Regions from separate parts of the Streptosporangium sp. NPDC005286 genome, predicted to be linked through region 2. Evidence: riboswitches for the same ligand, from Rfam matches in the RefSeq annotation. Region 2 holds a riboswitch; each other region holds the start of a gene.

Region 1 (7,034 bases), on a different contig from region 2:
CTTTCGTCGCCGTCCGGCGTTCTGGCTCAGTGAGGTGGCCGTCTCAGGTGAGTACTGGGCACGGCTGCGGGCGCAGCACGAGCACTCCGGCCTGTGGCCGGTGCTGCTGGAGGACTCGGTGCAGCCCTGGTCGGCCGGTCAGATCGCCCCGGACACCGCCGTCGAGATCGACAACTACCACGCCGCCGCGTTCATGGGCGAGGTCTGGTCCGACTGGATCGCCAAGGCTCACATCGACCAGCTCGAAATCCTCGCCCCCTTCGGAGTCGAATGTCCGGGTCCGGCCCCGGCGGGAAGGCTCGCCGCCGATCCCGGTGTGGTCGCCGACTGGTACGCGGGCCTGGTGGCCGAGCGCAGGACCCCGCTCGGACTCGTCGCGGTCGAGCGCGGGGCCGACGCCCTCGCCGTCATGGGCTGGCAGGGCGCCCTGAACCACAACGAGTGGATGGTCCCGCTCGCGGCGGTGGTACGGAGCTGGGAGGACAGGTTCGGGGTGCGGCTGGTCGGGATGGGGTTCAACACCCTCGACCTCAGCGTCGCCGCGCCCCCGACGACCTCGGAACACGCCCTGCACGTCGCCGCGGAGCACTGGACGTTCTGCCCCGACAGCATCATCCAGGGCGCGGGGAACCTCATCGACTACGCCGAGCAGATCAAGGGCAGGAACGCCTGGTCGTTCTGGTGGGACTGAGCTCGCCCGTCGTGGGTCCCCCTTCGTCGAGGGAGGGCTTCCTCGGAGAGCGTGTATTCCCCAATGTGGACCTTTGAGGGTGATCTACCTCGGGGATGGTCTCTCCCCGGGCGTGGAAGGGCTTCGGGTACGGGGCGCGGGGTGTGGATCACCCTCGCGCGACTGGGCTCCTCGTGGGCGCGGAAGGCCCTCGGATACGGGTCTCCGGGGTGTGAAACCCGAGATCGGCAAGACGTTCTCGCTGGTAGGGCGGTTGTTGGTGGGACGGGGTCTCCGATGGGCTTCTCTTGAAGCTTGTAGGTAGATCTTCTGGGGTTTTCATGACATTTGCTTTGCTTTGTCCGGTTTCGGTGGGTAGTGTCCACGGATATCGGTTGGCGACCTGCCCTTCACAAGAGGGAGCGGCCGGCCGACGTCGAATCCCACCGGGCCCGCAGGGTCCAGGGAACCGGGGAACCACTTTCCCGGGGTGAATCCGCCGCGAATGTGCGGCGGTAGGGCAACTCCATCGCCCGAACCCGTCAGCTAACCCGGTAGACGAGCTGGAGAGGAGATCCCCCTCATGGATCACCGCGTCACCGCGTCGGTGCCCGCCCTGCCCGTGCCGACCACCTGAACTTCATCTCCGTCCTTCGTCGCCGCGCCTGAGCGCGGCACCTGGACCGTGCTCCGCGTAGCGATCCGCTGATCTCGCCACGCCGCTTTTCCGAAGAGCGCGTCCCCGCCAGTGCACCCCTTGCCGTGTGTCGCAGCTGGCTGCCCCGTTCCCTCGTGAAAGAGCCCCTTCTTCATGCATCTCCCCTTTGACCTGCCCAAGAACGGTCTGATCAAGAACCTCTCGTACAAGAACCGTCTCATCACCGCCGCCCTCGTCGGCGCGAGCGTGCTCGTCTCCGGCGGCGTCGCCTCCGCGCTGCCCGCCTCCCCCGCCTCCGCCGCCCCGGCCTCCGCCGCCTCCCCCGGCACGGACACCGAGGTGGCCGCCAACGAGGTCGTGCTCCTCCAGGGCTCGACCAGGGCCTCCTACTTCTGGGACGACTCCTCGGGCCGGGCCGGCGACACCGGTCTGCCGGCCAGTGGCAAGCCGATGCAGAAGGGCATGATCGCCAGCCCGAGCTGGCCCCTGTTCACCGAGGGCTACGTCGTCTACAAGGGCAAGAAGGCCAAGTTCTTCGTCGGTGACCGCGGTCCCGGCGTGCCCTCCAACGTGGGCGTCATGATCGACCTTGACGCCAAGACCTTCGCCGACCTGACCGGTGGCCGGTTCAACCCCGGCACGCTCGGTGTGGACGGTAACGGCGGCATGGGCCACATCGACGTCAAGTACGTGGTCACCAAGTGGGGTGACGGCGTGGGCAAGAAGAACCACCCCGTGGCGTTCTCCACCGGTGCCTGGCGTTACCGGGACGCGAACCCGGCGAAGCCTCCGCAGACCGTCCTGGTCAAGGACGAGCAGTCCAAGAAGGCTGTGAAGACCCAGCAGGTGAGCCAGACGTTCGCCAAGCCCAAGATCATGTCCGAGCCCCTCACCGCGCCCGGGGCGATCGTCGCCGCCAAGCCGATCGCCCTGTCCGGCGCCGATGCCAAGGCCGCCGAGCAGGGTGTCCGGGACCTGGCCGCCACCGCCCCGGTGGCGGCCGCGACCCCGGCCGGGCCCTCCGCCACCACGGCCGCCACCCTGGCCCTGGCGGGAGTGCTCGCCGCGGGCGGTGCCACCTACCTGGTCGCCGGCCGCCTCCGCCGCAGGGCGGTCGCTGAGGAGAGCTGAGGCCCGGCGCGATCTCCGGCCGTCCCGCACCGACGCGATCGATGAGCTCACCGCCCCGGTAACGCCCGGGCGGTGAGCTCCTGCCGCGGCCCGTGCCCTTTCTGAAAGGGCACGGGCCGCGGCAGGATCAGACCTCGAGCCTCTCCTCGATGCCGCGCAGGACGTGCCGCGCGAGCGCGAGGTTGGCCCGGTTCCGGTCGAGGGCCATGTAGATGAACAGGCCTTTGCCGCTCCGGCCGGAGAGCGGGCGGATCACGTGGTACTGCGTGCCGAGCGTGATGAGGATGTCCTCGATGCCGTCCTTGAGACCGAGCGACTCCATGGTCCGCATCTTGGCCTTGACGACCTCGGTGTTACCCGCGGCCGCCACCTGGAGGTCGAGATCCTTGGAACCGCCGAGCGCGCCCAGCGCCATCCCGCTGTTGTAGTCGACGATGACCGCGCCGATGGCGCCGTCGATCGCCATCATCTCCTTGAGAGAGATGTCCATGTTGCCCATTTCTGTCTCCGATCACTGGGTTATCGACATGCGCGAGGTGATGGCGGCCAATCTGGCCGCCGTCTTGCGACCCTCCAGCCGGAGCAGCCCGAGGTTGGTCCCCGGGCGTGCCAGGACTGTGAGGACGATCTTGGGTCCGGCGGCGTAGCAGGCCGCGTAGCCGTTGGTGCCGGAGATCAGCGTCTCCTCGAAGGTGCCCTTGCCGGCCATGCCCGTCATCCGGCGGCTGAGGGCCAGGAGCGCGGAGGAGAGCGCGCCGGTCTGCTCGGCGGCGGTGTCGCGGCCCAGATCACTGGCCAGGGTCAGGCCGTCGACGCTGCACACGATGCTCCCGTCCACGTCGGGGATGCGCTCTCGCAGCAGCGCCATCTCCCGGCGTATCTCCTCACGCAGTTCCACCGACACCCTCCTTCCGATCAGCTTCAGCGTCCGCAGCCTTATCGGCGGCATCGAACCAGGCTCAAGTCAGTGCCTCCAATGCGTTCCTGAGCCGGATGAGCAGGTTGACGTCGGTCGGATCCCCGGTGGCTCCGGGGAGCGACGCAGGCGTCGCCAGGGAGCCCGTTCCGGCTGCCGGGATCTCCGTGGCCCCCCTCGTCCGTCTCGGCAGCGGGTCCTGCGCGGCGGGTGCGGCGGCCGCGTCGGGTTCCGGGACGCGCAGCAGCCCACGGGAGGCGAGCTGCCGTACGGCGAGCAGCACCGAGTACGCCGGGCGGCCCAGCTTGCGTGCCAGGTCGGCCGGGGTCGCCGTGGAGTCGGCGCCGACCAGCACCTCCCACTGCAGCGAGCTCAGCACCACCCGCTGGGCGGCGATGCGCCTCCGCGGGACGACCGGGAGCGTGTCCAGCTCCGCGGACGGCCAGGTCTGTTCCAACTGCGCCTTCCTCCGCTTGCACTCCCGGAGCAGGCCGGCCGCGTCGAAGTACCACTGCGGTCCGAGCCAGTGCCGCTCTCCCCGCCGGAACCTGGGCCGGTGCCCGGTCGACTCCAGCAGGAAGTAGCTGGCGTCGAGCACCGTGCTCAGCACGCAGAACTCCAGCTCGCCCCTGGTGAGCAGACCCTGGGCGAGGAGCCGGTCGCCTCCGAGGATCTGCGGGGCGGCGACCGGCGGCTCGCCGCCCCGCAGATCCTCGGTCGCGGACTGCCTGGCCTGTCGTACGGCGTGGGCGGAGATCCCGCGGCAGGCCGCCAGCAGGTCCTCCAGCCGGGGGGCCGCCGCGCTCTCGGCGTAGGTCACGCGGCCGTCGGTGAGATAGATGGCGCCCGCCTTGCCGAGGCGGAGCGAGCCGGTGGCGCGATCACTGGCGAGCCCGCTGAGGATGATCTCGACGCTCGGCACGGCTTCACGTCGATATCAGGCGGCCGGAAAGGGCCTGGAGGCGGTGGCGGGCCAATGCCAGGTTCGACCGTTCCAGGTCGAGCCTGACGTAAATGACCAGCGGGCCGTCGAAAAGCGTTTCCAACGGCCGCAGCAAATGGTGGCCGCCGTCCGTGGTTATGATCATGTCGTCGATCCGGACGGTGCCGCCCGGTGCGGTGACGGCGAGTCCGTCCAGCGTCGCGCGCAGGGTCTCGCTCAGCCCCGCGGCCGATCGCTCCACGTCACCGTGGCGGCTCGCGCCGCCGGTCGCCACGACCGTCCCGCTGGTCTGATCGATGAGGATCGCGTCCAGGGCACCGGGGATGGCCATTACCTCAGTGAGGCAGTCTTCGATTCCGAGCACGTGCTCTCCCTTGCCGGCGACTTCAGGCGTCGCCCGGTCAGCGTAGGGAAAGCCCTCGGGATCCATCCTTTCCAGCCAGTGCCTTGATAGGAAAAAGCGTAGGATTCACCAACCGAGTAGGAAGATATACACCCCGGGTGGAAATCAACCCGTTGGCTGGTCGGTGATAATCGCCTTTTCGTCCGGCTTGAAAACAAGAATGTTCTTCACATAGGAATTCACCGCGGCGGGCAGGCCGACGTCGTTCCCGGCCTCCTCCGACAGGAACCAGCGGTGGTCGAGCACCTCGTGGAAGAACTGGGCGGGCTCCAGCTTGCCGCGCAGATTCTGCGGGACGGCCTCCACCGTGGGCTGGAAGACCTCGGCCAGCCAGCGGTGGGCCACGATCGCCTCGTCCTCGTGGCGCAGGCCGTACGACACGCGGAAGCAGTCGAGGTCGTTGAGGAGCCGCCTGGCCTGGTTCTCCTCCACGTCCAGGCCGGTGAGCCGCAGCAGCCTGCGCTGGTGGTGCCCGGCGTCCACCACCTTGGGGCGGACGATCAGCCGCCCGGTGCCCGCCTTGCGGCGGACCATCATCTCGGCGACGTCGAAGCCCAGCGAGTTCAGCCGGCGGATCCGCTGGTCGATCATGTGCCAGTCGACCTCCTCGATGATGTCGTCGGAGGTGAGCTCGCCCCAGAGGCGGTGGTAGCGCTCGCAGACGGAGTCGGCGACCTGTTCGGGGTCGATGGAGGAGTGCAGCAACCCGCCCGCCTCCAGGTCGAGCATCTCGCCGAAGATGTTGGTGTGCGCCACCTCGATGTCGTACAGCCGCTGGCCCTCACTGATCATGGGATGCAGCTCACCGGTCTCGGCGTCGACGAGGTAGGCGGCGAAGGAGCCCGCGTCCCGGCGGAACAGGACGTTCGACAGTGAGCAGTCGCCCCAGTAGAAGCCGCTGAGGTGCAGCCGTACCAGCAGCACGGCCAGGGCGTCGAGCAGCCGGTTGAGCGTCTCGGGGCGGACCGTCCCGCACATGACCGCCCGGTAGGGCAGCGAGAACTGCAGGTGCTGGGTGATGAGTGCCGAGTCGAGCGGCTCGCCGGCGGCGTCGGTCCGTCCGGTGACCACCGCCACCGGCTCGACCGACGGGGTGTCCAGCCGGCTCAGGTCCCACAGCAGGCGGTACTCGCGCTTGGCGTAGTGCTCGCTGATCTCCTTGATCGCGTACACCTTGCCCGCCAGGCGGGTGAAGCGCACCACGTGCCGGGAGATGCCGCGCGGCAGGGAGACCAGGCGGTGCTCGGGCCAGTCCTCCAGCGGGACGTCCCAGGGCAGGCGGATGAGGTCCGGATCGCTCGGGGCGCCGGTGAGCTGGAGAGGCATCGGGTCAGTCCTCGCGATGGGGGTGTACGGGGCGGGGGCCGCGTCGCGCTCGGTCCTCGCGACGAGGGCGTACGGGCAAAGGGCGGTCGTGTCGCGGTCAGTTCCCGCGGCGGGGGAACGTGGGCGGATCGAAGGCGCGCCGGACCACCGCGGCGAGCTGTTCCTCGGTGAGCACGCGGGGCTCGCCGACGCCCTTGGCCCGCACGTAGACCTCGCAGAGCCACTCCAGCAGCCTGGTCGCCTCGAAGGCCCCGTCCAGGTCGTCGCCGATCGTGACCCCGCCGTGGTTGGCCAGCAGCGCCGCGCGCCGGTCCGCCAGCGCGGCCCGGACGGAGGCGGCGAGCTCGGGCGTGCCGTAGGTGGCGTATTCGGCGACGCGGACGGTCCCGCCGAGCAGCAGGGCGTTGTAGTGGATGGGCGGCAGCTCGCTCATGGTCGTGGCGACCACGGTGCCGAAGACGGAGTGGGTGTGCACGATGGCGCCGGCCTCGGTTGTCGTATAGACCGCCAGGTGCATAGGGGTCTCCGAGGACGGCCGCAGGTCGCCCTCGACGAGGTGGCCCTCGACGTCGACGATCGGGCAGGCCTCGGGTTCCAGCCGGTCGAGGGAGACGCCGCTGGGCGTCACGGCGACGAGTTCGCCCGCGCGCACGCTGAGATTCCCCGCGGTTCCGACGACCAGTCCGGTCGTGGCGGCCCGGCGGCCGTACTCACACAGCAGGCGGCGCTGCTCGGCCAGCAACATGCCGTCAAAAGTAGGGGCTTGCGGTACCGGGCGGCAAACCCTCATTATCTGGTCTAGACCGGTTGCCGCCCCTTGGCTGCCGGCGAGCACGGTTCCTTTATCTCCCTGGCGGTGGTCGCGTCAATAATTCCAGGGAAATATCGGCCACTGTGTACCGTTCTGTCATTGAATTGCACCTCCTTGGCGTTTGGTAGCTAGCGGATAGGTCGCGAGGACATCACGGCTCGGTCTAGACCGGCCGG
Region 2 (7,034 bases):
CGCCTGGTGGTGCTCGCCGACCACACCAAGTGGGGCACGGTCGGCATCAGCACGATCGCCGAGCTGGCCCAGGCCCACATCGTGGTCACCGACTCCGGCCTGGCCGAGGAGGCCCGCGAGGAGCTCGCCGCCTCGGTGGGAGAGCTGATCATCACAGAGCCACAGCAGGAGAGCGAGAGCGTCGGCCGATGAAGCGTACGATCACCCACCTGGCCGACGGCCGGGAGCTGTTCTACTTCGACCGCCGCGACGACACCGACCGCGGAGCGGTCGACAGCCGCGACCTGCCGCCCCGCCCCGCCGCCTCCGAGTTGCGTTACGACCCGCTGACCGAGGAGTGGATCGCGGTGGCCGGACACCGCCAGGGCCGCACCTTCCTGCCCCCGGCCAGCGAGTGCCCGCTCTGCCCTTCCACCTCCGGCAACCTCACCGAGATCCCCTCCGCGGCCTACGACGTGGCGGTCTTCGAGAACAGGTTCCCCTCGTTCTCCACCTATCTGGGCGACTATCAGCAGGTTGGCGGGTTGAGTGAGGTCCGCCCCGGGATCGGCCGCTGTGAGGTGGTCTGTTTCACCGCCGAGCACGACTCCTCATTCGCGATGCTCCCCCCCGAGCAGGTGGAGCTGGTCATGGAGGCCTGGATCGACCGTACGGCGGAGTTGTCGGCGATGCCGGGCGTGGAGCAGGTGTTCTGTTTCGAGAACCGGGGAGCAGAGATCGGCATCACCCTGGCCCACCCGCACGGCCAGATCTACGCGTACCCCTACGTGACCCCGCGCACCAAGCTGACCCTCGGGGCGGCCGGGCGCCACCGGGAGCGGACCGGCGGCAACCTGTTCGCCGACGTGCTCGCCGCGGAGCGGGAGGCCGGGGTCCGGGTGGTGGCCTCGAACGAGCACTGGACGGCGTTCGTCCCGGCCGCGGCGCGCTGGCCGGTGGAGGTTCACCTCTACCCCCACCGGCAGGTCCCCGACCTGGTCGGACTGGAGCCCGCGGAGCGCGCGGCGTTCGGACCGCTCTACACCGACGTGCTCCGCCGCCTCGACGGGCTGTTCGGCGTGCCGATGCCCTACATCGCGGCCTGGCACCAGGCGCCGGTCAACACCGGTCGCGACCTGTCGTACGCGCACATGGAGCTGTTCAGCATCCGCCGCGCGCCGAACAAGCTGAAATATCTCGCCGGCTCCGAGTCGGCCATGGGTGCCTTCGTGAACGACGTACTGCCCGAGGAGGCAGCACACCTTCTGCGCTCTGTTGTCACGAACTAATCACCAATTGGTCTCGTCTTGAAGTCGCGTGACCCTGTGTTTACCACTACTATCCTTCCCACATCGGCTGCAACAGCCGATATGCCTAATCCCAGGCGCATCGCCCGGGAGCCGGGGAACCACCGCACCTGGGGTGAAACCACTTCGGTGGAAGGGCGTTCTCCAGCCCGAACCCGTCAGCTAACCCGGTAGGCGGAAGGAGAGGAGAGTTCGTGGCGGCCCCGTCCCCCACGTTCCGTCGGCATGCGGCTCTGGCCCTTTGTTTGAGCCTGGTCGCCACGTTCACCCTCGGTGCCCCCACCGCGGGAAGCGCGGAACCCAAGCCGACCGAGGCCAAACTCCGCGCCGAGCTGGCCAAGCTCGGCAAGAAGGTCGACGGGCTGATCGAAGCATACGCGGCCAAGCGCGAGTCCCTCAAGAAGGCACAGAAGGCCGAGGCCGTCGCCAAGCAGAACCTGGCCAGGGCCTCCGACCTCTACGCCAGGGCGGAAAAGCAGGTCGACTCCATAGTCCAGCTCCGCTACCAGAGCAGCATCGGAGGGCTGCCCGCGCTGCTGTTCGCCGACGACATGGGTGGAGCAGCGGTGATGGAGCAGCTCACCGCCCAGCAGAGCGCGCACCTGCAGGGCTTCGCCGAGAGCTTCGAACGCAGGAAGAGGGCGACCGAGACGGCCGCCAGGCTCACCGACGAAATCGGTGAGGAGGCCAAGGAGATGCAGACCCAGCGTGACGAGGTCGAAGATCTGATCAAGGACATCAAGAACAGGCTCGACCAGCTCGCCCCCGTCGGCTCCGGGCGCCGCGCCGACGGCAGCTGGGCCCCGCAACTCCCCACCGGCGCCGACAACATCACCGACCGGACCCGGATCATGCGTGAGGCCGTCAAGAGACGCTTCAACCTCCCGTACGCCGTCGGTTGCTACCGGTCCGCGAACGACGGCGGCGAGCACCCCCTCGGCCGCGCCTGCGACTTCATGATGAGCACCGGCGGCACGATGCCCTCAGCCGCCAACCTCCGGCTCGGCGACGAGATCGCCGCCTGGGCCATCAAGAACAAGTCCAAGCTCGGAGTGAAGTACGTGATCTGGCGCCAGCGCATCAACCACGGCTCCGGCTGGAGAACCATGTCCAACCGCGGCGGCATCACCGCCAACCACTACGACCACCCGCACATCTCGATGTACTAGAAGGGATGCATACACGAGCTGAAATGATGTTCGTGTCGGTAGGTGATCACGCAGAGGCAGGCCGCCGGTTCGGGAAGGCCTGACCGCGGCTGGGGCCGGCGAGCTTGGTGATCATTGCGGCGACGGGTTGACGAGCCTGCCTTCGTAGGCGGCGATGACGAGCTGAGCCCGGTCCCGGGCGTGCAGTTTGGCCAGGAGTCGGCCGATATGGGTCTTGACCGTGCCGACGGTGAGGTGCAGGTGCTCGGCGATCTCGGAGTTGGACATTCCCCTGCCGATGAGGGTGAGCACCTCGCGCTCGCGCTGGGTGATGTCGTCGAGGTCTCGCGCGGCCGAGGCGGGGTGGGGGCGTCGCAGGAATTCGGCGATGAGCCGACGGGTGACGGTGGGCGCGAGCAGCGCTTCGCCGGCGGCGACGACTTTGATGGCGGCCAGGAGCTCGGTCGCCGTGGCGTGCTTGAGGAGGAAGCCGCTCGCACCTGCCCGTAGCGACGCGTAGACGTATTCGTCCTGATCGAACGTGGTGAGGATCAGTACGCGGATGCCGGCGTCGGCCGGGTCGGCACAGATACGCCGTGTCGCCTCGATGCCGTCCATGTCCGGCATCTTCACGTCCATGAGGACGGCGAGACGGGCACGCGCCACCCTCCGGTGGGCGGTCGTAAGCGGGTCAGTTGCGGCCGGTGGAGCCCTCGGGTGGGGCGGGGGCGGTGGAACCGCGTACCACCAGTTCGGTGGCGAGTTCGACGTGGTGGGAGTCGACTCGTTCGCCTGCCGCCAGGCGCAGGGCCGTGCGTACGGCGACGCCGCCCATCTCTCGCAGCGGCTGGCGTACGGTGGTCAGCGGGGGCGAGGCCATACAGGCGACCTGGGTGTCGTCGAAGCCGACGATGCTGAGATCCTCGGGCACGCGCAACCCTCGCGCCCTGGCCGCCTCCAGCACGCCGAGCGCGATGTCGTCGCAGCCGGTGAAGATGGCAGTGGGGACCTCAGGCAGGTCGAACAGGGCCGCGCCGCCCGTCACACCCTCCTGGTAGCGGAAGTGCCCCGCCCGTACGTAACCCGGAGGAACCGAAGCGCCTGCGGCCTCCATGGCGGCGCGGTAGCCGTGTAGCCGGGCCTGGTTGCAGGCGGCGGTGGCCGGGCCGCCGAGGTAGGCGATGCGCCGATGTCCGAGCGTGAGCAGGTGCTGCGTCGCGGCCAGGCCCCCGGCGAAGTTCGTCGAGCCGACGCTGGTGACCCCCCTGGTCTGCGGCAGGTTCAGCGGGTCGATCACGACCAGTGGCAACCGCACGCGGGACAGGGCGGCGAGCTGCCCGGCGGTCAACTCGCTGGTGATGGCGATCAGGGCCCGCCGTCCGGCCGTGACCAGGCCGCGCGCCCAGGCTCCGGCGCGGTCGGCGTTCGTCCGGATGCTCACCACGATCGCCGCGTCGACCTCGGCCCCGGCCTGCACAGCGCCCTGGACGATCTCGGTCGAGTACGCGTTGAGATCGGCGTCCAGCTCCACTTCGATCGTGTCCAGCACGGCCGCGTCGCCCCGGCGGCGCTGCGGCGGCGCGACGTAGTCGTGCTGCTCCAGCAACGACTCCACGAGGGAGCGGGTCACCGGGGAGACGTCACCTCGGCCGTTGAGCACCTTCGACACGGTCGCGACCGACACGCCCGCCGAGGCCGCGACCGTGGCCAGCGTGGCCCGTTTAGGACTGGCCGGCATCTGTTCCTCCCTGCTGTGTGGCGGAAGAGCCCGGTCTCGGTTCCACATCCACGCGGGTGACCAGCCGGCGGCCCAGGCCGACGTGACGCAGCGGACCGGTCAATCGTATGTGGCCCCGGCAGGGCAGGTCGGACGCCGACGTGCCCACGAGCACCTCAAGGTCCCCCGGTTCGACGATACGCCGCAGGTCGCGCCCGGTGAACGCGGTCCGGTCGGCGGGCACGGTGAAGGTCGCCAGGGCGCTCGCGCCGGGCTCCAGCCGGACCCGGGCGAACCCGGTGAGCTGCCGCACCGGTCGGGTGACCTGGGCGACCACATCGTACAGGAAGAGCTGGACGACCTCCTCTCCCGCCCGGCCCCCGGTGTTGCGTACCCGCACCGACACGGTGAACTCGCCGTCGGTGGGCACCTCGGCGTCGCTGATCCGCAGGTCGTCGATCTCGAAGGTGGTGTACGAGGCGCCGTGCCCGAACGGGAACAGCGGGGTCGGGTCGAGATTGCTGATGCCGTGGCTGTTGGAGCCCAGCGGCGGCTGCAGGTAGGTGCCCGGCTGCCCGCCCGGGCCGCGTGGGATCTGCACCGGCAGCTTTCCGCTGGGCTGCACCCTGCCGGACAGGACCCCGGCGACGGCCGCCCCGCCCTCCTCGCCGGGCATGAACGCCTGGACGAGCGCGGCGGCCGTCCCGGACACCCGGCCCAGCGCGTATGGACGGCCCGAGACGACGACCACCACGACCGGCGTGCCGGTGGCGGCCAGCTCGGCCAGCAGGTCCTCCTGCACGCCGGGCAGCCGCAGGTCTTCGGCGTCGCAGCCTTCGCCCGACGTACCCAGCCCGAACATCCCCGCCAGGTCGCCGACGACGGCCACGCACACGTCGGACTCACGGGCCGCCTGGAGCGCGGCGACGAAGCCGGAGCGGTCGTCGCCCCGCACGTCGCAGCCTGGCTCGTGGATCAGCTCGGCATCGGGCAGCTCGGCCCGCAGCGCGTCGAGCAGGCTGGGTGCGGCCACGCCGAGCCCGAGCCCCGGATGACGGGGCAGCACGTGGTTGGGGAAGGCGTAGCAGCCCATGAACGTGTGCGGGTCGTCGGCGCAGGGGCCGACCACGGCCACCCGGCGCGGCCCCGGACGCCCCTCGCCGAGCAACGGCAGCGCGGTGCCCGCGTCGAGCAGCACGATCGACCGCTCGGCCAGTTCCCGGGCCAGTGCCCGGTTGGCCGGCGAGTCCAGGTCCACGGCCCGTGCCCCGGCCACCGACTTCTCCGGCGTCCAGTCCGGGTCCAGCAGTCCGAGCTGCACCTTCTGCGTGAGCAGGCGCCGGGCGGCCCGATCGACCAGGGACTCCGGCAGCTCGCCCCGCCGCACCCGCCCGGCGAGGTGCTGGCCGAAGCCGAGCGTGTCGGGCAGCTCGACGTCGATGCCCGCGGTCAGCGCCTGCACCCCGGCCTCGTCGGTGTCCGCGGCGACCTGGTGCGTCGTCGCGAGGAACGGGATCGCCCAGTAGTCCGACACCACCGTCCCGGTGAACCCCCACTCGTCGCGCAGCAGGTCGGTCAGCAGCCACGAGTCGGCCGCGGCGGGAACGCCGTCCACGTCGGAGTACGAGTTCATGACCGAACGCGCGCCGCCCTCGACGATGGCGGTCTCGAACGTCGGCAGGATCATGTCCATCAGCTCGCGCCGGCCCATCGGCACCGGGCCGTGGTTGCGGGCCGCCCGGGAGGCGGAGTAGCCGGCGAAGTGCTTGAGCGTGGCGATGATCCCGGCGCTCTCGAGGCCGCGCACGTAGGCCGCGCCGAGCATCGCGACGAGGTACGGATCTTCACCCATGGTCTCCTCGACCCGGCCCCAGCGGTAGTCGCGCACCACGTCCAGCACCGGCGACAGGCCCTGGTGGACGCCCACGGCGCGCATGTCCCGCCCGATGGCGGCGGCCATCCGCTCTACCAGGTCCGGGTCGAACGTCGCGCCCCAGGCGATGGCCGCCGGGTAGACGGTCGCGCCGTAAGTGGTGAAACCGGTCAGGCACTCCTCGTGGACCAGCGCCGGGATGCCGAGCCGGGAATGCTTCACCACCTCGGACTGCAGCCGTACCACCTCCGCGGCGCCCTCCGCCGCGGTCACCGGAGCACTGCCGAACACCCGCGTCAGGTGGCCGAGCCCGTGGCGGATCGCCTCCTCGAAGGGCACCCTCCCAGAGGCCGCGAAGACGTCCTGCATCGGGGCCACGTTCGCCGGGCCTTCGGCCTCCCCCTCGGGCTCCCCGCCCTGGTCGGCCTGCATGTCGTTGCCGAGCCACCGGCTGCCGAGCTGGCCGATCTTCTCCTCCAGGGTCATCTCCTCAAGGAGGGCGTCGACCCGGTCGGCCACGGGGAGTGCCGGGTCCTGCCACGGACGGAGGATCCGGCCCGCCGCGGAGGCCCCATCTAGCGCCGTCATCTGCTCTCTCCTCAAGAAAAACTCATCCGGACAACTTTCCGAAACTTTTCGGTGTGTTGCGGTAGCCCTGCTCGAATCCTGGCGCACCTCAGATGACCAGGAAAAGCCCCAGATGAGAGTACATTACATACCTTACATACGAAGCTCATGCCGATATGAGGCCACCCCTTGACAGGCAAGTAGCGGAAATCTAAATTTGCGTGCCACGCGGCCTGTTTCGGAAATGTTTCGACATGCTGGGCTCAAGAAGAGCGGATGCCTGGCAGCGGAGGTGCTGATCCACGACCGACGACCACCGCCACTGATGTTTCACACGGAGCCGCGCCCAGCTCGGCATTCGACATACGGAGATCAGCGTGGAGTCAACGACACCATCTCGCCGCACCTTCCTCACCCTCTCCATGGGCATCCCCCTGGGAGCC
Region 3 (7,034 bases), on a different contig from region 2:
CTGCTGGCGGACCCGATTGAGATCGGCGCCCAGCTTCACCAGCACCTGGGCGGCCACGCCCTCGCCCTCACGGATGAGGCCGAGCAGGATGTGCTCGGTGCCGATGTAGTTGTGACCCAGTTGCAGCGCCTCGCGCAGGGACAGCTCAAGGACCTTCTTGGCACGCGGGGTGAACGGAATGTGCCCCGACGGCGCGGACTGGCCCTGGCCGATGATCTCCTCGACCTGCTGACGCACACCTTCAAGACTGATGCCGAGGCTCTCCAGAGCCTTGGCGGCAACGCCTTCACCTTCATGGATCAAGCCAAGAAGAATGTGCTCCGTACCGATGTAGTTGTGGTTGAGCATCCGGGCCTCTTCTTGGGCCAGGACGACAACCCGCCGTGCGCGGTCGGTGAACCTCTCGAACATCTCGTCGCTCCTCACAGAGCGGTCAGGCAGGTCCGGGATATCCGGGCCCTGTCATCCCGCATGGTAGCCCCGACCCGGCGACCGCTCTATGCAGAAGACGTTCCCCGAGAGCAGGGCGTTCACCCTCCATCCAACTACTTACGGGGGGTGGGATGTTCCCGCTACGCCGCAAGCGAACGACGTTTGTCCACCAGACAAACACATCATGCGGTCATGGCCGCCACCGGACCCCACCGTGACCGCCATAACCGCATGATTCACTCGATCCACTGAGCCGATCTAGTGAGCCGCTTCGTACTGCTCGACGATCTTGGAGGCGATTCGACCGCGCTCGCTGACATTAAGGCCGTGGGACTTCGCCCATGCCCGGATGTCGGCGCTCTTCTCTCGCGTGAGTGCCCGCGCGCCACCCGCGCGGCGGCGGCGGGGTGCCAGCGCGCCGGAACGACGGGCGCTCTGCACGAAAGGCGACAGGGAGTCGCGGAGCTTCTTCGCGTTAACGTCACTCAGGTCAATCTCATAGCTGGTGCCGTCAATCGCGAAGGCGACAGTCTCATTGGCCTCGCCCCCATCGAGGTCGTCGATGAGAATCTCCTGGATCTGCTTGGCCATCTACACAATCCTTTCGCGGAGTATTGTTTCATTCGCAAGCTAAACATATACCCGCGATCGAAGAGCGGCAATTCCAGGAGCCCGGCGATTCTCACAGCCGACCGAGACACTCTCAGTCGGCGCTCCGGTGGATCAGCTGTTCTGCGACTCGGCCGGGTCGGACTGTTTTGGCCGGCGACCGGCGGCTTCACTCCGAAGTAGCTTGACGACTCCGAAGATGAAGGCTCCGCCGACGACCGCCGGAGGTATCAACGCGGACAATACGTCGTACATTCGTCCTCGCTCCGTACCGCTAGGTGGCTTTCTGGAGACCATGAAAATTTGGCGACGACTCCCGAGCCACGCGGGTGTCCGCCCGATCAGTCTGGAACCGCCCACAGATGACCATAGCGCCACCGGACGGCGACGTGCGTCAGCAGGGGCGACCATGCCCGTCACTCTCCAGCCTAATGCTTCTCTCCAGCCGCCTTACCGGTTGCAGTCGTAAAGCCGCAGGGAAAAACCGACAGGACGATCAAGTGATCATCGTCGCCTTCGGAAATACCAATGCCCGCCCGCTCTCCGGCCGCTGCGCCACCGGCCTCGGAGGGGCGAAGCTCCTGGTGGGAGAGCCTTCCCGCCGGGATGAACAACGCCTTGTCACGGAACCGGAGATCACCGCGGGCGGGTTCATCGCGAGAATGTCCACCGCCGGCAGAACACCCGGATGGAGAGCGGCTCGCTTCATCACCCGGGCGGCAGCCGATGCGACGCAAGCCTACGGAACAAGACGGATCTTCAACGCTTTCTTGCCAAGAGTACGACCCACTCTGGCGTGGAGTACATAGTCGTAGACCGTATAACCACCAAAGACGATGGGCTCACGGGACAACCCGGGCAACACCACACACCCATGATCCAGCTCCGTGAGAAGACCCCTGAACGCGCGACGGAAGGTGAAGGAGAGAAACCCGCGGGCCGTCACCGGGGATGCGGGAGGCGAGCCGGTCCCACCATTCGATGACTGGTGTGCGAACCCTCGACGGGGGCAGATCCGGCATTGGCGTCTCATAGCGGCTTGCGGGCTCTCCTGAGCCCCTTGTCCGGCCTCAAACACGAATATTCCGCCGGAGCACGCCGGGGCTCGATCATAAGTCCCCCCGCGTCGCCCATGGCATGGCAAATGATTTTTACGCTTCCGCGGCTTCCGTGGCCGAGGCGGTTACCCACCGCCAAGGTCCTCGTTTTTCTGGTCCGGGTACGAAATCGGGGCCGGCGGTTCAACCGCCGGCCCCGATTTACCCGGAACTACTTGATCTTGACGACGACCGTCCCGGCCACCTTGTCGTGCAGCGCCTGCTGCAGGGGCTTGTCCCACAGCAGCCACAGCACGTTCACGAGGCTGAAGATGTTGACGATCCAGCCGAGGAGGGGGATCCAGCTCAGGAACTGCGGGCCGAAGAACACACCGCCGCGCTTGAGCGCGACGTCGGAGCTGAGCCCGCCCGGCGGCAGGGTGCTGCCGACGGGCACGATCTTGATGCCCATGACCATCTTGCCGACGGTCTGCCCCCCCCTACTGATCATGAAGAACTCGTAGGCGAAGTAGATCGCCGCGCTGACCAGGGAGACGAGAAGGCTCGCGAGGAAGACGCCGCTCCCGTCGGTGCTGGCGCCCGTCGCGAGGTTGAAACTGGGAGCCGTCACCAGGAGGCCGGTCAGCACCGCACTGATGATCACCCCCGGGATCGCCAGAATGATCGCGTCGATGATCCGCGCCACCAGGCGCTGCCACCACTCGGCGAGCGGGCCGGGAGCACCGGGGGGGCCGCCGTAAGGCTGGCCGTACCCCTGCTGCCCGTACTGCTGCTGCCCATAGCCGGGCTGCTGGCCGTAACCCGGCTGCTGGCCGTAGTCGGGCTGCTGCCCGTAACCGGGCTGCTGGCCATAGTCGGGCTGCTGCTGACCGTACTGCTGCTGCCCGTAACCCGGCTGGGACGGCTGCTGCTGCCCGTAACCGGGCTGCTGGCCGTAGCCGGGCTGCTGCTGCCCGTAACCCGGCTGGGACGGCTGCTGCTGCCCGTAACCGGGCTGCTGGCCGTAGCCGGGCTGCTCGTGGGACGCCTGCTGCCCGTAGCCGGGCTGCTGACCGTAGGCGCCGGTCCCGCCCTGCTGGCCATAGCCCTGCTGCTGGCCGTACGCGTCCGTCCCGCCCTGCTGACCGTACGACTGCTGCTGCCCATACCCCTGCTGGCCGTACGACTGCTGCTGCCCGTACCCCTGCTGCTGGCCGTAGCCCTGCTGACCATAGCCGGGCTGGGCCACCCCCGGGCCGGTGTTCGGCTGCGATCCCTCCGACCGATATCCCATGATCGTCACGTCGGGGTCGAGTTCGCCAGGGGCTCGACCCTGGTTGTGCTGCCCGTAATCCGGCTGTCCCGAAGGTGTGCGACTGCGCTCGGGATCATCCTGTGGATACGGCGGCTGTCCGTTGCTCACCGCGTCACCTCACTTAGACTGCGCATGTGGCAAATGTCAGACGCACATGCTTGCTGCTGCACAAGGTATCGACATAGGAATCAACAGTCACCTTTCCAGTCAGTCATCTCTAAAGTCATCAGAGTCGGGCTCGTGTGTCAGGTGCAGCAGCATCCGGGTGTTTCCCAAGGTATTGGGCTTGACGTGCTCCAGATCGAGGAACTCCGCGACGCCCTCGTCGTAGGAGGCGAGAAGTTCGGCGTAGACCTCCGGGGCGACGGGTGTGCCCTGGATCTCCTGAAATCCGTGCCGGGCGAAGAAGCCGACCTCGAAGGTCAGGCAGAAGACCCTGCGCAGGCCCAGCTCAGCGGCCGTGCGGATGAGCACCGAGACGATCCGATGGCCGATTCCCATTCCCCTGCGGGTCGGATCGACGGCAACGGTCCGAATTTCGGCAAGATCCTCCCAGAGAACATGAAGCGCCCCGCAGCCGAGGATTATCCCCTCCGCGTCAGTCGCGACCCAGAACTCCTGGATGTCCTCGTACAGGGTGACGGTGGCCTTCTCCAGCAGGCGCGGGCCGGCTCCACCGTAGGTGTCGACGAGCCGCCTGATGGCACGGACGTCCGGGGTGCGGGCGCGGCGGACCGTGACCGCCGGGGTGGCGCCGGGAGCGGGTGACCCCCGCTCCTCTCCCTCGGATCCGGTTCGCTGCTCCCCCTCTTTCCCGGGATTCGCGAACGGCACGGGAGAATGCTCCGCAAGCTGCTCCATGACCGATCAGCGTACGTCCTCTCCGGCCTTCAATTACGGCTCATCCTTAACTCTCGCCCCGGGGGCATCACATGACCCTTGGTAGTTGGATTACCACGCTGGGCGCACGACGCCTCCAATGTGTCGCAGCTCATCTTTGGCACGGTCCCGGACCTGGGAAGACCCACGCCACGCCCGCCGCGAGGAAGGCAAAGGCAGCGTAATGGCCATGTTGATCATATTGGCATGTGATCTTTCCGTGACATTTCAGTTGCGAAACCTCTACTGAGTTCGCAGTTCTGGTTGAGCAGGAACCACGAGTGCACTAATCTCCGTGCTCGATGTCAGAGACGTAAAAGCCTGACCCGCCGAATCTCCCGACCAGGGGAACCGGGGACCCACCACGTCCTTCGGGGTGAATCCGAGTGCCACCGGCGCACCCGGTAGGGCTGCCTCCGGCCCGAACCCGTCAGCTAACCCGGTAGGCGGCCGAGGAGAGGAGCCCGTTGGTGAAGCGCATGCGCGACCGCGCAGGAGAGCACGCGGGCGGCGACGCCCGCTGTCGAGAACGCGCGCCGCGGAGGCGGAGTCGCCGCATGGCGGTCATCGGCCTGGCGTTCGCCATCATGACCCTCGGCACCCCCCTGGTCTCGGCCACGGCGGATCCCGAGCCCAGCCTCCAGCAACTGGCCAAGCAGGCCGAGAAGCTGCACGAGGAGATCGGCACGCTCGCCGAGCAGTACAACGGCGAGCGGGTCAGGCTCAAGCAGGCCCAGCGAGCCGCGGAAAGCGCCAAGAAGACCCTCGCGACGAGCGAGTCGGAGCTCGCAACCCGGCGCACCAAGGCCACCCTCCTCGCGCAGAGCAACTACATGTCCGGCGGCCTGAACTCCGGACTCGCCTTCACCCAGGCGACCGACCCCGACACCTTCCTCGACCAGGCCACCACCAACTACGCCCTCCAGCAGCAGCAGAGCGAGGAGGTCGCCCAGGTCGGCCGGGCGATCGAGGCCGCCGAGCGGGCACAGGCCAGCGCCAAGGCGAGGACCTCAGAGGTCAAGGTGCTCCTGGAGGAGATCGAGGGCAAGCGCAGCAAGATCGAGCGACTGGTCGCGCGGGTCGAGAGCGACCTGTTCAGCGAGGTGCGCACCAGGGCCGTCAGCAACAGGGGTGCCCGGGTGAAGGTCGACGTGCCCATCGTGGGCAGCGGCAAGGCGGCGGAGGCGGCCCGCTGGGCGCTCACCCAGCAACTCAAGCCGTACGTCTGGGGCGCCGAGGGCCCCAACTCCTTCGACTGCTCCGGGCTGGTCATGTGGGCCTACCAGAAGGTCGGCATCAGCCTGCCGCACTACACCGGCAACCAGTGGACCGCGGGCACCCACATCTCCAAAAACGACCTGCGCCCAGGCGACCTGGTCTTCTTCTACAGCGACCTGCACCACGTCGGGATCTACATCGGCGCGGGCCTGATGGTCCACGCGCCCCGGACGGGTGACGTCATCCACATCGCCACGATCGACAACCGGCCCTTCGCCGGCGGGGTGCGGATCTCCGACTGAGCGGCTGAGCCGGGCCGGTCACGGATCGCGAGCCGCCCGGCCCTGGGCCGGGCGGCGAATCCTGCCGTGCCGAGGGCCGGTCAGACGGGCACCCCGCAGACTTGCGCCCCTCGGACGGTGCCCGCAGGTGCGGTGACGACGGCAACGCGGTGAGGCGCCGTCTGACCGCGGTGGGCAGGGCAGCCAAGGGGCAGGGTCTAGATCAGGCGGCGGCGGGCCGCCCAGGCCACGGCCTCGATCGCCGTGGCGACACCGATGCGGTCGCAGATGCCTCTGAGCCTGCGCCTGACGGTCCGGCCGCTGATATCGAGGCGGCGGCCCACCCTGTCGACGGTGACGCCCTTGGCGAGTTCAGCCAGCAGCACGAGGTCGTCGTCGCTGAGACCGATATCACTCATGCCCAGGGGGCTGTCGCCATGGCGAGAATCCACTTCTGGATATGCCATCAAGAGTCACTCCCCCCACTCTGGAAACCGGGCGCGAGACGCCGGAAATGAATACCGTCCGCCAGGAACGGTAAACGCCTTGTTCAAAGGTCGTCAAGTTCTACTCTTCATAGCGCGCGCCCACTATTGACATACTAGGTGCTACGTGAAGTACTCATGATATGTCAGTGCCTTTGGGGTTAAGTCACGACCGTGCCCCCGCACGAGCCTGCAGGTGCCCCCCTGGCTGCGACAACAGAAGTCCTGGCAGAACAAGGTTTCGCCGGAACCGCCGCGGCGGCGCGCACCCGCGGGGTCGCATCCTCGGTGGAAGCGAGCCACCCGTTTTTCCCCGGGAAAATCGATCTCTTCCTGGCGCTCTTCGACGGCCACGCCGTCTGGCGCCTTGACGGCACCTCGCGGAAAACTCTGAAATGGGAAGCCCGCAAGAGCACCTTTGCGGCATTAGCGAAGTATCGGGTGCCGACGACGGACGTCAGGCGATATTGGACATGCTTAAAAGGGAGTTTCTGCGCTATGCAGAAAGCCGTCCGAAATTACACGGGGGAGCGTGAGCACGGACCCCGCGGTTTGCGGCCCATGGGGATTCGACCCGTCCGCCCAGGAATCGTCCGCCTGCCGTGCTCGCGCCCACGCGCGTCGGCGCGGAGCCGTGCGGGACGGTGAAGAGGTGCTCGCGAGGTGTGAGGGCGCTACCCGGTACCGCCGACCGGGATTCGAAGGTGCGCGCCGAGCCCGACCGGCCCGCCCCGGGGATGCCGCCCCGGGCCGTCATCCGGGCTTCGATCCCGGCGGA
Region 4 (7,034 bases), on a different contig from region 2:
GGCCAGGCTCGCAGCAGCGTGTCCTGGCCCTTGCGCGGCACCAGCCTGGACAGGCAGAGCACCACCGGCCGCTCTCCCAGTCCGAGCGCCGCGCGCGCCTGCTCTCTCCCGGCCTCGGGCGCGAACACCTCGGTGTCGACGCCGGGCGCGAGCCGCACCAGCTTGTCCTCGGGTATCACCCTGGCCAGCCGCTGCCGGGTGTACTCCCCCAGGTAGGTGACCACGTCGGCGTGCGCGCCGATCCTGGCGAGCACCCGGCGGCCGATCGGGAGCGCCGTCCAGCCCGCCTCGTGGCCGTGGGTGACCATGACGACGCGGCGGACCCCGGCCTCGCGCATCCTGGGCGCGAGCAGCCCGAGCGGTGCCGCCGCCCCGAAGACCACGGTCTCGCAGCCGAACTCGGCGATCAGTGCGGCCGCCCGGCGGGCGACGGCGGGGGTGGGCAGCATCAGCGAGGTGGGGTGCCGCACCACGGGGTAGGGCTGCCGCAGGTCGAAGTCCTCGCTGCCGGGCCACTGGGGGGCGTAGACGACGACCGAGCCGGGCGGGCGGCGGGCGATGAGACCGTACACGAACGACTGGATCCCCCCGGCGCGGGGCGGGAAGTCGTTCGTGACCACCAGCGTGCGCCTCATGGCTCGGAGAGACCGTTCAGCCGGGCCCAGGAGCGCGCCAGCGCGATGCGCTGCGGCGCGCTGGGATGCGAGGCGTAGAGCACGTACTCCACGAGGTCGGGCGACAGATCCGAGATGTTGGTGACCGCCAGCCGTTTCTGCATGGCGACGAACGTCGCCGGATCCCTGGTCAGGTCCAGCGCGTGAACGTCCGCACGGGCCTCGATGTGCCGGCTCACCAGGTTCTGTGCCGGTCCTGACAGCACCGTGGCCAGACTGAGCAACCCCATGACCAGGCCCACCGCCCTCGGGTCGCCGATGGAGGAGATCCCCGCGCGGCGCCGCACGACCCCCGCCGAGGTCACCACGTAGAGCAGGCACGCCCCGAACGCCGCGCCCAGAGCTCCGACGAGCGTACCGGAGAGCACGTCGCCCGCCTTGGCGTGACCGAGCTCGTGCGCGACCACCAGCTCGACCTCGTCGGCGGGCGCCCGGAGCAGCGTGTCGTAGACGACGATCCTGCGGGTCGCGCCGAACCCGGAGACGTAGGCGTTGAGCGCGGTGGTCCGCCGGGAGGCGTCGGCGACGAGCACGTCCTCCACCGGCACGCCGTCCCTGGCGGCCATGGCGAGCAGGTCGTCGCGGAGTTGTCCGGCCTCCATCGGCCTGAAGTCGTTGAAGATCGGCTCGATGAGCACCGGATAGGCGAAGGAGGCCGCCACCGTCAGCGCGAACGCGCCGGCCGCCGCCGGGATCCACCAGCGCCGGTAGCGCCGCGCCAGCGCGACCACCGCCAGAACCATGATCGCGGTCAGCGCGGTGCCGACACCGATGCTCTTGATCCGGTCAGTGGTCCAGGTCGGCCAGGTCTGGGTGGACAGCCCGAAGTCGCGCAGGTAGGTCTCCGACCACATCCCCAGCGGCCAGCGCAGCATCGCGACGGCCACCGACAGCGCCAGCACGCCGAGCAGCGCCCGCAACCACCACGGCCCCCGCAGCCGGCCGACGAGCCGCGCGCCCAGCGGGGTGCCCACCAGCACCCCCGCCACCACCAGCGTCAGGCCGAGGGAGAGGTAACCCGGTACGCTGACCAGCTTGTCGAACGCCTCGGACCTGGCGATCTGCTCGGCCGTGAAGTCGCGGGCCGGATCGGGGACGACCGCCGGGGCCCCCTCGGGCAGCTCCTGCCAGGGCGTGGTGAACGCCACGACCGCCAGCGTGACCACCCCCAGCGCGGCCAGCGCCCACCCTGCCGGCCGCACGCCCGAGGGCGCGTCCGTCGTGCTCAGCGTCATCAAACACCTCCAGCGTGGAGCCCGAACCCGGGGCCCCGTCCTTTGGATCTTCTGCCTGCCGCGGTCGGCCGGACGGCGCCTCGCCGAGTCGTCACCGGTCACCGCGGCACGCCGCGGCTCCCTCCCGTGCCTCGCGAGGCACCCGCCGACCACTCCTCGCCACGGCGAGATCCGCCAGGTGAGCCCTGGACCGGGAAAGGACACAAGGATGTCAGGCGAGTTCCTTTTCGAGGTAGTCACGCCACGCCACGGTGAGTTGGGCAGGCGACAGGCCGAGCGTGCCGGTGACATCGCCACCGTAGAGCCTCACCAGAGCCTTCTCGCCGAAGCGCTCCGCGATGAACCGGCAGGCGAGCCAGGCCTCCTCGTACGCCTGCGCGAGCCGCGGGGCGCCGGGGGCGAAGTCGGCGGGACCGGGGAGACGGGCGGGCAGGACTCCGGCGCGCACCTCGGCGGCCAGCTCGGCGGCGGCCGTCCGCACCGGGATCCCGGCATCGCGGTAGCCCACGTAGTCGGCGAAGCCCTCCGACAGCCACATCGGCACCCGGCCGCCACGGGTCGCGCCGGTGGCCACGTGCACGAGTTCGTGCGTGATCACCACGTCCCTGCCGGTCGTGCTGAGCCTCGCGTAGCCCGAGGGCAGGACGATCACCCGGTCCGCGGTCGCCATCGCGGCCAGGCCCCGGGTGCTCTCCGCTCCGGCGAGTGCCGCGGCCTCGGCGTCGGTGGCGGGGAACAGGATCATCGCTCGGACCGGCCCCCAGATCGCCGCGACCGCGCGGCGGGCCCGGTCGGCCCTGGCGGCCAGGTCCCGCAGGACGGCGGGCGCGACGTCGTGGCCGATCACGAGGGAGTGCTCGCCCCGGACGACGACGGCGGCACCGGGCCACAGGTCGCGAAGGTCGACGGGGAGTTCTCCGGCGCGGTGGAGAGGGTCGTGAGGAAGCGGGCCGGCTCCGGCCAGGAGAGGACCCGTCCCGGCCAACGGGCCCACGCTCATCAGCGCCAGCATCCCGGCGAGCACGGTGCGGCGCCCCTTCGGGACGGACATAACGATGTGATGCTAGCGGAACGTGGACCGGCGCTCCGGCCCTCGGGCCGGAGGTGAAGGCCCGCACGGGAGTGCCCGCCGGGGCGCGAGCGTGCCCTGACCTGCCGCGTTCTGCCGCCGGAGCGGAACGTGATCCGGTAGCGCGGATCCGCGCCGGCCCAGGCCGCCGGCCACGCGCTCGCGGCCTTCGCCGGAAACGGAGCGGCCCCGTCCCCGCACATGTGAGGAACGGGGCCGACGCCCCTGCTCAGGCTCCGGGCCGGACCGCTCCGGCGAAGGAGGACCGGTAGTACCCCTCCAGCTTCACGATCCGGACCGTCTTGCCGCTGCTCGGCGAGTGGACCATCCTGCCCTTGCCGACGTACATGCCGACGTGGCCCTTTCCGCTGAAGAACATCAGGTCACCGGGGCGCAGGTGGCTCCACGAGACCTTCTTCCTGATCGCCCGGTACTGGCTGTGCGTGATCCGGGGAATGGACACGCCCGCCTTGCGCCAGGCGTATTTGACGAGCCCCGAGCAGTCGAACGCGCCGGGACCGGAGGCGCCCCACCGGTACGGATCGCCGACCTGCTTCTTGGCCGTCGAGACGGCCTTGCGAGCCCGAACCTTCTGCAGGGCCGCCCTGCTCATCTTGGTCTTGACCTTGGTACCGGCCTTGGCCTTGGGCACGGTTCTCTTCGTGCTCTCGGCCTGCTCGGAGACTCCGGCCGCGGTGTTGACCAGGATCTCAGGGGTGCTGTCCGTCGTCGCCCTGGCCGCCGTCGGCCCCAGGGTGACCGCTCCGGCTGAGGCGGTCAGGGTGAGGGCGATGCCGCCGAGGGAAAGGCGGAAAAGGCGCGACAGACGGGTGTTACACGGGGTGGTAGACAGGATTTCTCCTTGGTGCTTCCACTGATGCCTACCGGGTTAGCTGACGGGTTCGGGCTTGGAAGATGCCCTACGGCGCAAATGCGCTGATTCACCCCTGGCCACGCTGTGTCGGGCCTTTTGGGTCCCCGGTTCCATGCCTCCTGGCTGCATAGATTCGGCGGGCCGCCGTGATGAGGTCCGTCCCCGGCAGGGGAACGGCGGCCGGTTGGATTTCTATAGGGACACCGGCCCGAAGACCGACATTCACCGCGACGGCATGGCTTGCACGTCGCGAGGCCAGAAGTTACCCCGATCTCCAACCTTCGGCAAAGCATTCGCCAAACAAGAAGATCAATAAGCCTTCGTGATCTTCCTGTTACCCCTGCTTAATGGCCATTTATGCTATTGAGATATGACTCTCGTCACACCCCCGGAATCACGCCCGACAAATCGCGATTTCTGTAATGTTCATCACATTTGCCATAATTCACGGTTGAAGCCGCGAGGGCGCCCTCTCCCGCCGCGGAGCATGGGTCAGCGCCGGACGCACGTGTAGGCGCCGTAGATCGATTCCCTGAAGTCCGCCTCGACGATCTCGAACCCGGCGGCGTCGAACATCGGCTCGAGAAGCCACCGGAAGGTGCTGTACTCGGTGCGCAGATGCTCGGCGTAGTCCTCGCGGGTATAACCCAGCGCGGGATCGTCGGCCGCGCCGTCGAGCCAGCGGCCGAGCACGGCGTCGGCCTCGGCCGGCCGGAAATCGAAGATCAGATCGCGCAGGCGCAGGACGCCCCCCGGTCGTACGATCCGCGCGATGCGGTCGAGTGCGACCGCCTTCCAGAAGTCGGGGAGCTGATGGAGGGCGTGACGGGTGTAGACCGCGTCCGCGGGTGGCCCGGCGTGCTCGTAGGAGAGAAAGCCCGCCCGCACGCATTCGAGGTTGGCCAGGCCGTCCTCGGCGGCCCGGACGGTCAGGAAGTCGTGCATCGCCGGGGAGACGTCGACCGCCACCACGCGCCGGAACCGCCGCGCCGCGGCCAGCGCGAACTGCCCCGTCCCCGCGCCGAGTTCCACGACCGTCGCCGTCTCCCCCAGGCCGCGCCCGGCGAGCGCGGCGAGGTCCTCCCCCGGATCGGGCCTGCCCTGCTTGCGGTCGAACCCGGCGACGAACGCGGCGTCGAGGTGCTCGGGACCGGCATGGGCGAGTTCGTCGAGCATCCATGAAGTGATCATGTTCCGATGCTGGCAGCGCCACCGCGCGCGACGCACCCGGTTTTCCGGCCGCCGGGACCCGCGCACCGCGCGTCAGGGGCGGACGGCTCCGACGAGGCGACGGCCGTAGGCCGAGAGCGGGACGACCTTGACGACGTCGCCGGTCTGCGGGGCGTGCACGATCTGCCCGTTGCCCGCGTACATGCTGACGTGGCCCAGGCCCTCACTGAAGATGAGGTCGCCCGGCTGGAGGTCGTTCAGCGAGACCTTGCGGCTGGTGCCCCAGCTCCACTGCTCCCAGGTGGTACGGGGGAGGCTGACCCCCCCGCTGCGCCAGGAGGCCTGGACCAGGCCCGAGCAGTCCCAGCCGCCAGGCCCCGTGCCGCCGTACTGGTAGGGCTTGCCGACCTGCGCGAAGGCGAACTGCAGGGCGGCGCGGGCGTTGCCCGAGGCAGGGCCGCTGTACTGGATCCCGGTGCTCTCGGGATTGCCCGTCTTGAAAACGTTGAGTTCGCGCAGGAGCTTCGTCTGAGCCCTGACCATCTTGTCGGCCTTGGCCTTCTCCTTGGCCAGTTCGCCGCGCGTCTCGTCGGCCTCGCTCAGCGCGCCCTTGGCCAGGTTCCTGTTGAGCCGCAGCGCCTTGGTGGCCTCGTCGAAGGCGCTCAGCGACTGGGCCCGGGAGGCCGACATCTGGTCGACCGAGGCCAGGCCGCTCAGCAGCGCGCCGGGGTCGGCCTGGTAGATCATGCCTTCCCAGCTGTTGACCGCGCCGAACTGGTAGGTGCTGACCGCCATCGCGACGAGCTCCTTGCGCAGCCCGGCGACCTGCTCGCTCTGCCGGGCGAGCTCGCTGTTCAGCGTCACGTACTTCTTCTTGGCCCGCTTCCACTTCTCCGAGGCCTGGTTGTACTTCTCGACGATCTGGTCGGCCTGCTCGTTGAGCTTCTCCAGCTTCTTCTTGGCCTGGGCGAGTGTCGGCTTCGGCTCCGCGGAGGCCCCGCTCACCGGCACCATCAGCAGCGCGAGGGCGAGCCCGGCCGCCACCGGTATCCGAATGAGTCCAACCGGCATACCCGCCACGGCCACGTCAACGCCTCCAGACTGCACAGACCTGCGGCGAATAGTACAGAACAAGTAAGGTTTAGATCACCTTTTCCCGTGTTTAGCCCTATAGCTGCAGGTAGCAGTCCCGGTCTCCCTGGGGCCCCGGATCGCCCGGTCAGCAGGCGGCGATGTCGCAGATCTTCGCGGTCATCTTCCTGGCGTCGCTCAGCTGCCTGGCCCAGTCGCTCTTCGCCGGCTTGGAGTACTCACCGCCCCAGAGGTAGACCAGGACCGCGTTGCCCTTCCTGACCAGCACGCTGCGGTCACCGCCCACGCCGGCCTTCTTGCCGTAGTAGACCTGCCCGGAGACCTTCAGCGCCTCGTCCCCGAGCCCGGTCAGGCGTGAGGAGACGTAACGGTAGGTGGAGCCCGCGTTGGTGTTGGAACCACAGGTGGTCAGGGCGGAACGCAGCTGGGCCACGGCTCCGGCGGCGGCGGCCTTCGAGCGGTACAGGATCACCTGCTCGACCTTCAGGAAGTCCGGGACGCCGGTGAAGGTCACCGTCCGCGCGGCGGTCCTGCCGGTCGCGGCCAGCGCGGCCCTGTCACACGGGTTGACGGCCAGCCGGGCCTTCGCCGAGTTGCTGACCGTCCAGTTGGTCTCGGGGTTGTCGTCCTTCTTCGCGGCGTCCTTCTCGTACAGCAGGAAACCCTTGGGAATGCCGGCCGCCGCAGCCGCGGCGGCGGGCGTGGCAACGGTCGCCCCGATGGCCAGAACGGCGACGGCGAGCGTTATGATCTTCTTCATCGAGTGCCCCTGGGGAGATCGAAATACCTTCCGGTGGTTCGATGCGCCGTCACCGGGAAAGGTTCACGCCCGCCCCAGACGTCTGAGAAGAAGCAGCGAGGGAACCGGCCGGGCGCCCATCCTGCGGACCGACTCGGCCACCTCCCGATCCGAGGAGACC

The links. Region 2 has a riboswitch for cyclic di-AMP ahead of ABZU75_RS16315 (hypothetical protein). Riboswitches for the same ligand answer to the same signal wherever they lie in the genome.
Region 1: another riboswitch for cyclic di-AMP. It lies ahead of ABZU75_RS11885 (hypothetical protein); the one in region 2 lies ahead of ABZU75_RS16315 (hypothetical protein).
Region 3: another riboswitch for cyclic di-AMP. It lies ahead of ABZU75_RS06480 (NlpC/P60 family protein); the one in region 2 lies ahead of ABZU75_RS16315 (hypothetical protein).
Region 4: another riboswitch for cyclic di-AMP. It lies ahead of ABZU75_RS05075 (C40 family peptidase); the one in region 2 lies ahead of ABZU75_RS16315 (hypothetical protein).

The regions. Positions count from the first base shown of each region.
Region 1 is NZ_JBEXGU010000023.1:69,349-76,382, forward strand. Features, by position in the region: gene ABZU75_RS11880 (DUF4253 domain-containing protein) at 1-691, shown strand, start outside; cyclic di-AMP (ydaO/yuaA leader) riboswitch at 1,095-1,246, shown strand; gene ABZU75_RS11885 (hypothetical protein) at 1,482-2,459, shown strand; gene ABZU75_RS11890 (hypothetical protein) at 2,587-2,958, opposite strand; gene ABZU75_RS11895 (roadblock/LC7 domain-containing protein) at 2,971-3,357, opposite strand; gene ABZU75_RS11900 (hypothetical protein) at 3,419-4,297, opposite strand; gene ABZU75_RS11905 (roadblock/LC7 domain-containing protein) at 4,302-4,748, opposite strand; gene ABZU75_RS11910 (DUF4032 domain-containing protein) at 4,827-6,047, opposite strand; gene ABZU75_RS11915 (class II aldolase/adducin family protein) at 6,145-6,792, opposite strand.
Region 2 is NZ_JBEXGU010000037.1:30,216-37,249, forward strand. Features, by position in the region: gene ABZU75_RS16305 (DeoR/GlpR family DNA-binding transcription regulator) at 1-192, shown strand, start outside; gene galT (galactose-1-phosphate uridylyltransferase) at 189-1,268, shown strand; cyclic di-AMP (ydaO/yuaA leader) riboswitch at 1,341-1,477, shown strand; gene ABZU75_RS16315 (hypothetical protein) at 1,532-2,455, shown strand; gene ABZU75_RS16320 (response regulator transcription factor) at 2,567-3,073, opposite strand; gene ABZU75_RS16325 (LacI family DNA-binding transcriptional regulator) at 3,126-4,172, opposite strand; gene ABZU75_RS16330 (glycoside hydrolase family 3 N-terminal domain-containing protein) at 4,156-6,612, opposite strand; gene ABZU75_RS16335 (extracellular solute-binding protein) at 6,969-7,034, shown strand, end outside.
Region 3 is NZ_JBEXGU010000011.1:41-7,074, reverse strand. Features, by position in the region: gene ABZU75_RS06500 (ATP-dependent Clp protease ATP-binding subunit) at 1-411, opposite strand, end outside; gene ABZU75_RS06495 (Lsr2 family protein) at 691-1,023, opposite strand; gene ABZU75_RS06490 (RDD family protein) at 2,311-3,501, opposite strand; gene ABZU75_RS06485 (amino-acid N-acetyltransferase) at 3,601-4,254, opposite strand; cyclic di-AMP (ydaO/yuaA leader) riboswitch at 4,590-4,737, shown strand; gene ABZU75_RS06480 (NlpC/P60 family protein) at 4,830-5,792, shown strand; gene ABZU75_RS06475 (LuxR C-terminal-related transcriptional regulator) at 5,990-6,190, opposite strand.
Region 4 is NZ_JBEXGU010000008.1:19,390-26,423, reverse strand. Features, by position in the region: gene ABZU75_RS05090 (glycosyltransferase family 4 protein) at 1-635, opposite strand, end outside; gene ABZU75_RS05085 (M48 family metallopeptidase) at 632-1,909, opposite strand; gene ABZU75_RS05080 (hypothetical protein) at 2,121-2,960, opposite strand; gene ABZU75_RS05075 (C40 family peptidase) at 3,208-3,630, opposite strand; cyclic di-AMP (ydaO/yuaA leader) riboswitch at 3,842-4,001, opposite strand; gene ABZU75_RS05070 (class I SAM-dependent methyltransferase) at 4,345-5,043, opposite strand; gene ABZU75_RS05065 (NlpC/P60 family protein) at 5,116-6,093, opposite strand; gene ABZU75_RS05060 (hypothetical protein) at 6,242-6,874, opposite strand; gene ABZU75_RS05055 (NYN domain-containing protein) at 6,938-7,034, opposite strand, start outside.